DNA from 3 places in the Pseudomonas protegens genome. Region 3 is predicted to be linked to each of the others. Evidence: predicted binding sites of a transcription regulator. Region 3 holds the regulator's gene; each other region holds the start of a gene.
The links. Region 3 encodes FliA, which starts transcription of late flagellar genes. Its sites were predicted from a motif close to CTAAAGTTTNNNNNNNNNNNGCCGNTAA; they were not measured.
Positions count from the first base shown of each region.

Region 1: the regulator FliA is predicted to act here: its motif matches at 2,095-2,122, upstream of motA (flagellar motor stator protein MotA).
Region 2: the regulator FliA is predicted to act here: its motif matches at 1,441-1,468, upstream of GGI48_RS05145 (methyl-accepting chemotaxis protein).

Region 1 covers NZ_CP060201.1:2,624,965-2,628,239, forward strand. The annotation lists gene rsgA (small ribosomal subunit biogenesis GTPase RsgA) at 1-3, shown strand, start outside; gene motB (flagellar motor protein MotB) at 56-1,171, opposite strand; gene motA (flagellar motor stator protein MotA) at 1,175-2,026, opposite strand; gene GGI48_RS12205 (HDOD domain-containing protein) at 2,193-3,275, shown strand, end outside.
Region 2 covers NZ_CP060201.1:1,104,731-1,108,005, forward strand. The annotation lists gene acnA (aconitate hydratase AcnA) at 1-312, shown strand, start outside; gene GGI48_RS05140 (CPBP family intramembrane glutamic endopeptidase) at 489-1,280, shown strand; gene GGI48_RS05145 (methyl-accepting chemotaxis protein) at 1,498-3,063, shown strand; gene GGI48_RS05150 (alpha/beta family hydrolase) at 3,231-3,275, opposite strand, start outside.
Region 3 covers NZ_CP060201.1:1,370,303-1,373,577, forward strand. The annotation lists gene GGI48_RS06425 (protein phosphatase CheZ) at 1-587, opposite strand, end outside; gene GGI48_RS06430 (chemotaxis response regulator CheY) at 618-989, opposite strand; gene fliA (RNA polymerase sigma factor FliA) at 1,155-1,895, opposite strand; gene fleN (flagellar synthesis regulator FleN) at 1,892-2,722, opposite strand; gene flhF (flagellar biosynthesis protein FlhF) at 2,841-3,275, opposite strand, start outside.

The sequences.
Region 1 (3,275 bases), 1.3 Mb from region 3:
TGAACCCTCTGCTCCAGACACCAAAAGGCCGCGAAGATCGCGGCCTTTTCGTGTCTTACCTGGCGCTGCCCGGTGTGGCCGGAGGCGCCGGTGTTGCTGGGGGCGCCGCTGGCTGGGGCGCCGGCGCCGCCGGCTTGCCAGCGGGAGCCTGACCTGCGGCACCCTGCTCATCCATCTTCAGCACACCGTCCTCAAAGATGTTCAGACGCTGGCGTACCTCGTGGGCCGGCAGCGGTTCGCTGCCCGGCGGCAAGGCGTGGGGGTCGGTCGGTACTTCTCCGGGAGCCCCGCTGCCCTGAGTCGGTGCCGGCGCCTGCGGATCGACCTGCTCGCCCTCGATGGCACGCTGGGCCTTCTTGGTCAGCACCACGATGTCGATCCGCCGGTTGACCGGATTGAGCGGGTTCTTGCGATCGAACAGCGCCGAGGAGGCAAAACCCACCACCCGAGCCACTTGCGGATCCGGATAACCACCGGCCACCAATGCCCGACGCGCAGCGTTGGCGCGGTTGGCGGACAGCTCCCAGTTGCCGAACTCGCCGCTACCGGCATAAGGCGTGGCGTCGGTGTGACCGCTGATGCTGATCTTGTTCGGCACCGCCTTGATGGTGTCGGCCATGGCCAGCAGGATGTCCTCGAAATACGGCTTCAAGCGCGCACTGCCGGAGTCGAACATTGGCCGGTTCTCGGCGTCCATGATCTGGATGCGCAGGCCATCCGGAGTGATCTCGAAAAGAATCTGGTCCTTGAACTTCTGCAACTGAGGATTCTCTTCGACCTTGTTCTGCAGCTCTTGCAGCAACAGTTCGAGACGCTCGCGCTCCACCTGCTCGGCCATGCCCTCCACTTGCTCGGCGTCCACCGTGACCTTGTCCGGCTGCGGCTGGGACTTGACCTCGGGGTTGAGGGTGTTTTCCGGCGCCAGCTGCGGCGAGCCGCCCAGGTCGATGATGTATGGCGTGCCGCTTTCCGAGAAGCCGATCGGGTCCTTGAAGTAACCGGCGATGGCGATCTTCTGCTCCGGGGTCGCGGTGGACAGCAGCCACAGCACCAGGAAGAACGCCATCATCGCCGTGGCGAAGTCGGCGAAGGCGATTTTCCAGGCGCCCCCGTGATGCCCGCCCGCAAAGCGCTTGACGCGCTTGATGATAATCGGCTGGTTATTTTCCATGACTTAGCGACCGCGAACCGCTTGTTCCAGCTCGGCGAAGCTAGGACGGTGGGCCGGATACAGGACCTTGCGCCCGAACTCCACCGCCAGCGAAGGCGGAACGCCGGAAGCGGAAGCTACCAGGGACGCCTTGATGGCTTCGTAGACATTGAGTTCTTCCTTGGCGTCGTGGGACAGCGAAGTCGCCAGAGGGCCGAAGAAACCATAGGCCGCCAGAATACCGAAGAAGGTACCTACCAGCGCCGCACCTACGTGCAGACCGATGGACTTCTGGTCGCCTTCGCCCAGGGACGCCATGGTCACCACGATACCCAGTACCGCCGCCACGATACCGAAGCCCGGCATGGCGTCGGCAACCCCGGTGACCGCGTGGGATGGGTGCTCAAGGTCTTCCTTGAGACTGAACAGCTCCATGTCGAACAGGCCTTCGAGCTCGTGGGGAGCCATGTTGCCGGAGGACATGATGCGCAGGTAGTCACAGATAAACGCCGTCATGCGTTCATCTTTGAGCACCGCCGGATACTTGGCGAAGATCGGACTGGCCGCGGCGTCTTCGATATCACCCTCGATCGCCATCATGCCTTCACGGCGGCTCTTGTTGAGGATCTCGTAGATCAGGCCCAGCACTTCCAGATAGAAGGTGTGGGTGAAACGCGAACTGAACATGCCCAGGGATTTTTTCACGACGTGCATCGTCATGTAGCCCGGGTTGGCCTGCAGGAATGCGCCGAAGGCTGCACCACCGATGATCATGACCTCGAAGGGTTGGATCAGAGCAGCGATTTTGCCGTGAGAGAGCACGTATCCGCCGAGCACGCTCGCGAATACGACGATGATGCCGATAATTTTAGCCATAGGTAGGAGAGTACTTATTGAGTCGGGTTCAAGGTCATATTCGGAAGTTCTTAAAACTCTTCTTCTACTTATCGGCAAAACTGCGCCAGACTATAGCCAGTTAAGGCGAAAAGCCAGTTTGGCCCGCTCTGGGCGTGTTCAAAGCAGACGATGATTGCGCCCAACCATGTCTAATGAAACCAACGTCCCACATTCCCCGCCGACCTCTCTGGACGCCTGGGTAAAGCTGCTTAATGGCGTGCGCTTGCCCGTGCCGCAAGCCAGCCATGATCGCGTGTGCAAAGCCATCGCCAACAACCGCAGCTCGCTGCGAGACATCGCCGATCTGATGCAAAACAGCCCTGCGCTGGCCCTGAGCGTGATCCGCGAAGCCAATCGGCATTCCCACGGCAGCATGAGCGAGCCGGCAGAAAACCTGGAGGTCGCGGTCAACCGCCTGGGCCTCAAGCGCACCGAAGAACTGCTGGAACAGTTGCCGACCCTGCCCGAGGAAAAGATCCCCCAGGAGCTGCGGCAACTGCAATTGATCAGCCAGCACGCCACCCAGCAAGCCAACGGCTTTTTTGCCGGGCGCCTGGCGCGGCTGTGGCAGGACATTCACTGGGGCAGCCTGCTGTTCCTCTCGCCACTGTGGGCCATGGCCCTGGTCTATCCCAAGCTCATGGAAGAGTGGGAGCTGCGGGTCATCTATAAGCAAGAGTCGGCGCGCAAGGTGGAAATGCAGCTGTTCGGCGTGCGACTGATGGAGCTGTGCCAGGCGCTGGTGCAGGTCTGGCACTTGCCGATCTGGGTGCAGCAGGGTTATCGCCTGCTGACCCGTGAACGGCGTCAACTGGCCAAGGTCATGCTGATCGCCCGGGACAACGAGCATCCCCTGCGCCAGCAGCAACGCCTGGACGCCGACCCGGACCTGCAACGCTGGCTGAACCAGCCGGCCAACTGCGTATTGCTGGCCAACGGCCTGGCCCTGGCGGCTCAACACTCCTGGAACAACCCCCACGGCCGACGCTGGCAGAACCTCACCGGCCTTTACCTGCAGATGCCGATCGCCCTGGTCCAGCAACAACTGCACCAGCAGGCCGCAACCAGCGCCCGCAATGACAGCCAGCCGGACCTCTGGCATCCAGCCCAGGCCCTGCTCTGGCCCTGGAACGCCCGCCGCCTGCACAGCGGCGAACAGCCCGCACCGGCGCCCACGGCCGAAGAACTGGCCAAGTGGCGCAAGGCCTGCAGCGAACTACTGCTCGAA
Region 2 (3,275 bases), 270 kb from region 3:
GCGGTGATCGCCGAAAGCTTCGAGCGCATCCACCGCTCCAACCTGGTGGGCATGGGGGTCTTGCCCTTGCAGTTCAAGCTCGATCAGAACCGCAAGAGCCTCAAGCTCACCGGCAAGGAAACCCTGGACATCCTCGGCCTGAGCGATGTGGAACTGACACCGCGGATGAACCTGCCCCTGGTCATCACCCGCGAAGATGGCAGCCAGGAGAAGATCGAGGTGCTGTGCCGCATCGACACCTTGAATGAAGTGGAGTACTTCAAGTCCGGAGGGATCCTGCACTACGTGTTGCGGCAATTGATTGCATCCTGATCCGCCACGAAAACAGACACCGCCTCCGGGCGGTGTTTTTCGTCGGGCTGTCGAACAAGACTCAGCTGGTTATACTTGCCGCCCGTCGAAACTGACCCATCGGTCGTAAAAACGACTACAGATCCGGCGCTGTACCACGTCTCTGCAATACCCATTCTTCGCAACAAGGATTCCACATGACCGCTCTGCCATGGATGTATCTGGCACTCCTTTCCATTGGCTACGCACTGGCCCTGAGCTATGGCCAACTGGGGCTGCTGGCCGCCCTTTCGATCCTCCTCCTGCTGTGTGCCGGCTTTGCCGTGCGCCAGCAACGCAGTCGGGTCGGCCAGTACCTGGGCCACGGCCTGTTCGTGGTGCTGGCCCTGGCCCTGGCCATGCACTGGTTGCCTGGCTTCTACAACGGCCGGGCCATCGACCCGCAACGTTTTACCGATGATGCCGTGCCGTTTTCCATGTACCTGAACCAGGACAAGCCGCTGATCGGTTTCTGGTTGCTGCTGGTGTGTCCATGGATCGTCGGCCGGCGCTCGTTGCGCCTGTCGCTGTATGCCAGCGCCGTGGCCCTGACCCTGTGTGCAGTGGCGGCGCTAGGTGGCGCGCTGCTGCTGGGGATCATCAGCTGGGCCCCGAAATGGCCAGATCAGGCCTGGCTGTGGGTGCTGAACAACCTGCTGCTGGTGACCCTGGTGGAGGAAGCGCTGTTCCGTGGCTACATCCAGGGTGGCCTGAGCCGACGCTTCAAGGCGCTGCCCTACGGCGAGAACCTGGCGCTGCTGTGCGCAGCCCTGCTGTTCGGCCTGGTGCATCTGGGCGCGGGGTGGCAATGGACCCTACTGGCGGGCATCGCCGGGGTCGGCTACGGTCTGGCTTATCGTTTTGGCGGCCTGAGCGCGGCGATTGCCACTCACTTCGGCCTCAATCTGCTGCATTTCGGCTTGTTCACCTACCCGATGCTGGCCGGATAAACGGCCGGTCATTTAGCCAAACCAGTACTTCAGAAGTATTGACTGCCAAGGAAGAAGGTCAATGATTAGCCCCTCGCCAACGCCGGCTGAAACCCGCAGGCGTTTTTTGCAAGCGACACATTCTGCCAATAAGACCCAGCGCCGATTATTGAAAAATAATTTCAATAATCGGTTGAAGCGGCCGACAACCCATCAAAGCCTTGCGGATTGAAAAACCATGCGTAATAACCAGCCTGTCACTCAGCGCGAACGTACCTTCCCGGCTCAACAACGGTTGATTTCCACCACCGACGCCAAAGGCGTGATCACCTACTGCAACGACGCCTTTGTCGAAATCAGTGGGTTCTCCCGTGAAGAACTGGTTCGCGCACCGCACAACCTGGTCCGCCACCCCGATGTACCGGCAGCGGTGTTCGCGCACATGTGGGGCACCTTGAAACAAGGCTTGCCATGGATGGGCATCGTCAAGAACCGCTGCAAGACCGGCGACCACTACTGGGTCAACGCCTATGTCACGCCGGTGTTCGAAGGCAGCCAGGTGGTGGGCTACGAGTCGGTACGGGTCAAGCCCACCGCCGAGCAGGTACGCCGCGCCGAAGCCCTCTACCAGCGGATCAACTCCGGCAAGTCGGCCATTCCCAAGCGTGACAAGTGGCTACCGATACTGCAGGACTGGCTGCCGTTCATTCTGGTCAGCCAACTGAGCTTCATGATCGGCGCCTGGCTCAACTCCCATTGGGGCTTCGCCCTGGCGGCGGCGCTCTCGGTGCCCCTGGGCCTGCTGGGCCTGAGCTGGCAGCAACGCGGCCTCAAGCGCCTGCTGCGCCTGGCCGAGCAGACCACCTCCGACCCGCTGATCGCCCAGATGTACACCGACAGCCGCGGCGCCCAGGCGCGCCTGGAAATGTCGATCCTGAGCCAGGAAGCCCGCCTGAAGACCTGCCTGACCCGCCTGCAGGACACCGCCGAGCACCTCAACGAGCAGGCCCGGCAGTCCGACACCCTGGCCCACAACAGCTCCAGCGGCCTGGAACGCCAGCGGGTCGAGACCGAGCAAGTGGCCACCGCGGTCAACCAGATGGCCGCCACCACCCAGGAAGTGGCCAGCCACGTACAACGCACCGCCGACGCCACCCAGGAAGCCAATCGCCTCACCGGCCGCGGCCGGGACATCGCCGGGGAAACCCGCGAAGCCATCCAGCGCCTGTCGGTGGTGGTGGGCGAGACCGGCCTGACCGTGACCCAGCTGGCCAAGGACAGCGACGAGATCGGTGGCGTGGTCGATGTGATCAAGGGCATCGCCGACCAGACCAACCTGCTGGCGTTGAACGCGGCCATCGAGGCGGCACGCGCCGGGGAAATGGGCCGCGGCTTTGCCGTGGTCGCCGATGAAGTGCGCCAGCTGGCGCAACGCACCAGCGAATCCACCGGGCAGATCCACACCCTGATCGCCAAGCTGCAGCAAACCGCCGCCACTGCGGTGCAGACCATGGACGCCGGTCATCGCCAGGCCGAAGAAGGCGTGGCGCGGGTGCTGGAAGCCGACCAGGCGCTGGTGGGCATCAGCGAAGCGGTGGCCAACATCACCGACATGACCACCCAGATCGCCGCCGCCACCGAAGAGCAAAGCTCGGTGGCCGAAGAGATCAGCCGCAACATCAGCACCATCGCGCAACTGGCGGACCAGACGTCGGAGCAGGCCCAGCACTCGGCCGAACTCAGCGAAGCCCTGACCCGCACCGCCCACACCCAGTACTCGCTGGTGGAGCGTTTCAACCGCTAAGCCCCCGGGCCGGCGACAAAAAAACCGCAAGCACCGGCTTGCGGTTTTTTTATGCCCGCGAACCCGCCCAACAAACGTAGGAGCGAGCTTGCTCGCGATAAATCTTCACCGCGCTACAAATTCGAAAGCCGGGTGAACGCTTCGCGAGCAAGCTCGCGCCTACAGGATCAGGCCAGTGTTTGCAGGAACGCCGCGACCTTGGCCGCCGCTGA
Region 3 (3,275 bases):
TTGCTTTCGACTTCCGTGACCAACTGGGTCACACGCTTGATCACCTGACCGGTCAGGTCCTGGTAATCCTGCGCCAGCAGAATGTCGTTGAGGTGGCCGGAAACGGTACGGGTTTCCTGCTCGCTGCGCGTCAGGAAACTGTCGACCCGGCGCGCCAGTTCGCGAAACTCTTCAGCACCGACCTCGCGCCGCATGAAGCGCCCCCAATCTGCGCTCAGGGCCTGGGCTTCAGTGCTCAGGCCATTGACCAGCGGGGTGCTGCTCTCTACCAGGTCCATGGTGCGGTTGGCGGCGGCTTCCGTGAGCCGGACCACATAGGACAGGCGCTCAGTGGCATCCGTGATCTGTGAAACTTCCTCGGCTTGCGGCATGTGCGGGTCAATCTGGAAATTGACGATCGCGCTATGCAGCTCGCGGGTGAGCTTGCCCACTTCCTGATACAGGCCGCGGTCACGGGTCTGATTGAGCTCATGGATCAATTGCACCGCTTCGCCGAACTTGCCCTTTTCCAGGCTTTCGACCAGTTCCAGCGCATGTTTTTTCAGGGTCGACTCAAAGTCGCCCAGTGAAGATTCGTTATGCTCCATAGCTCCCCCGTGGCGGAATGGCTACGTACATCAACCGATGCGTTCGAAGATCTTTTCGATCTTCTCTTTCAACGCCTGAGCCGTGAATGGTTTGACTACATAGCCGTTAACGCCGGCCTGGGCCGCTTCGATGATCTGCTCGCGCTTGGCTTCCGCAGTCACCATCAACACCGGCAGGTGCTTGAGCTTTTCATCGGCACGCACGTGGCGCAGCAGGTCGATCCCGGTCATGCCCGGCATGTTCCAGTCCGTTACCAGAAAGTCGATGCTCCCGCTGTTGAGTACCGGAATGGCGGTAGTGCCATCGTCGGCCTCGACCGTGTTGGTGAAACCCAGATCACGCAACAGGTTTTTTATGATCCGCCGCATCGTTGAAAAGTCATCAACGATGAGGATTTTCATGTTCTTGTCCAATTCGACCTCCAAGCAGTCTTAAACGCATCCAGCACCTGAACGCGCCATTCAATCAATTCGGCATAACACACAACGACTGCATGGAGCACATACTGCAAGACCGGCGCAGCGCTTGCCTTACCGGTCCCGATCGCAGTGTCCCCACACTGCCTGTCAGCGCGCTCGCCACTCCCCCAAACGCCCCCGCAAACGGGCCGCGCACTGGCTGTGTAACTGGCTGACCCGCGATTCGCTGACCCCCAGGACCTCACCGATTTCCTTGAGATTCAGTTCTTCGTCGTAGTACAGCGCCAACACCAGTCGCTCGCGCTCCGGCAAATTGGCAATCGCATCCGCCAAGGCGGCCTGGAAGCGTTCATCCTCCAGGTCCCGTGACGGCTCGAGATGAGCACTGGCGCCATCCTCATGCAGCCCTTCATGTTCGCCGTCCTGCAACAGGTCGTCGAAACTGAACAGGCGGCTGCCCAGGGTGTCGTTCAAAATCCCGTAATAATCGTCGAGACTCAATTGAAGTTCGGCCGCAACTTCGTGATCTTTAGCGTCACGACCGGTTTTAGCTTCAATTGCACGAATGGCATCACTGACCATGCGTGTATTACGGTGCACCGAACGCGGTGCCCAGTCGCCTTTGCGAACCTCGTCGAGCATCGCCCCGCGGATACGGATACCCGCATAGGTTTCGAAACTCGCCCCCTTGCTCGCGTCGTACTTGGTCGACACTTCGAGCAAACCGATCATCCCGGCCTGAATCAGGTCTTCCACCTGAACACTGGCCGGCAACCGCGCCAGCAGGTGATAGGCAATACGCTTGACCAGGGGCGCGTAGCGCTCGATCAATTCATATTGGCTGTCACGCGCGGACTTCTTGTAGAGGTTGTAGCCGCTGGCAGTCATAGCACCGGTCCCGCTGTTTGATGCACTAGGCGCTCGACAAAAAACTCCAGATGCCCGCGTGGGTTCGCCGGCAACGGCCAGGTATCGACTTTTTGCGCGATGGCCTTGAACGCCAATGCACACTTCGAACGAGGAAAGGCTTCATAGACCGCACGCTGCTTTTGCACGGCCTTGCGCACGCTTTCGTCGTAGGGAACTGCGCCGACGTATTGTAAGGCCACGTCCAGAAAGCGATCCGTGACCTTGGTCAATTTTGCAAACAGGTTGCGCCCTTCCTGAGGGCTTTGGGCCATGTTGGCCAGGACCCGGAAACGGTTCATGCCGTAGTCACGGTTGAGCAACTTGATCAGCGCATAGGCGTCGGTGATCGAAGTCGGTTCGTCGCAGACCACCAGCAACACTTCCTGGGCCGCGCGGACAAAACTGACTACCGAGTCACCAATACCCGCAGCAGTATCGATCACCAGCACATCGAGGTTGTCGCCGATGTCGCTGAAGGCCTGGATCAGGCCGGCGTGCTGGGCGGGACTCAGGTGCACCATGCTCTGGGTGCCGGAGGCGGCCGGGACGATACGGATACCGCCAGGACCCTGGAGCAGCACATCGCGCAACTCACAGCGCCCTTCGATGACATCCGCCAGGGTGCGTTTGGGTGTCAGGCCCAACAGGACATCGACGTTGGCCAGTCCCAAGTCGGCATCCAGCAGCAAGACCCGCCGGCCGAGCTCAGCCAGAGCCAGGGACAAGTTCACTGACACATTAGTCTTGCCGACGCCACCCTTGCCGCCGGTCACCGCAATCACCTGTACGGGATGCATGCTGCCCATGTTCTTTCTTTACCTTGTCTTACTTAGACGGGGCCACATAACTGGCTGCGCGTTCACCGTTGGAACAATGCATGGCAGACCATCGATGTAGATACACTGCAATCTATTCATGTCTAACTCAGCCGACCCGCTTGGTCGGGCTGTGATAGAGATCAGCGAACATGTCGGCCATGGCTTCTTCGCTGGGTTCTTCCTGCATCTGCACGCTCACGGCGCGGCTCACCAGTTGATGCCGGCGAGGCAGGTGCAAATCGTCAGGAATCCGCGGGCCATCGGTCAGATAGGCAACCGGCAATTCATGACTGATGGCCAGGCTCAAGACCTCGCCAAGACTGGCTGTTTCATCCAGTTTAGTCAGGATGCAGCCGGCCAGACCGCAGCGCTTGTAGCTGTGGTAGGCGGCGGTCAGCACCTGCTTCTGGCTGGTGGTCGCCAGCACCAGATAGTTCTTCGCGCGGATCCCGCGACCGGCCAGGCTCTCCAACTGCATGCGCAATGCCGGGTCGCTGGCCTGCAGGCCGGCGGTGTCGATCAACACCACGCGCTTGCGCAG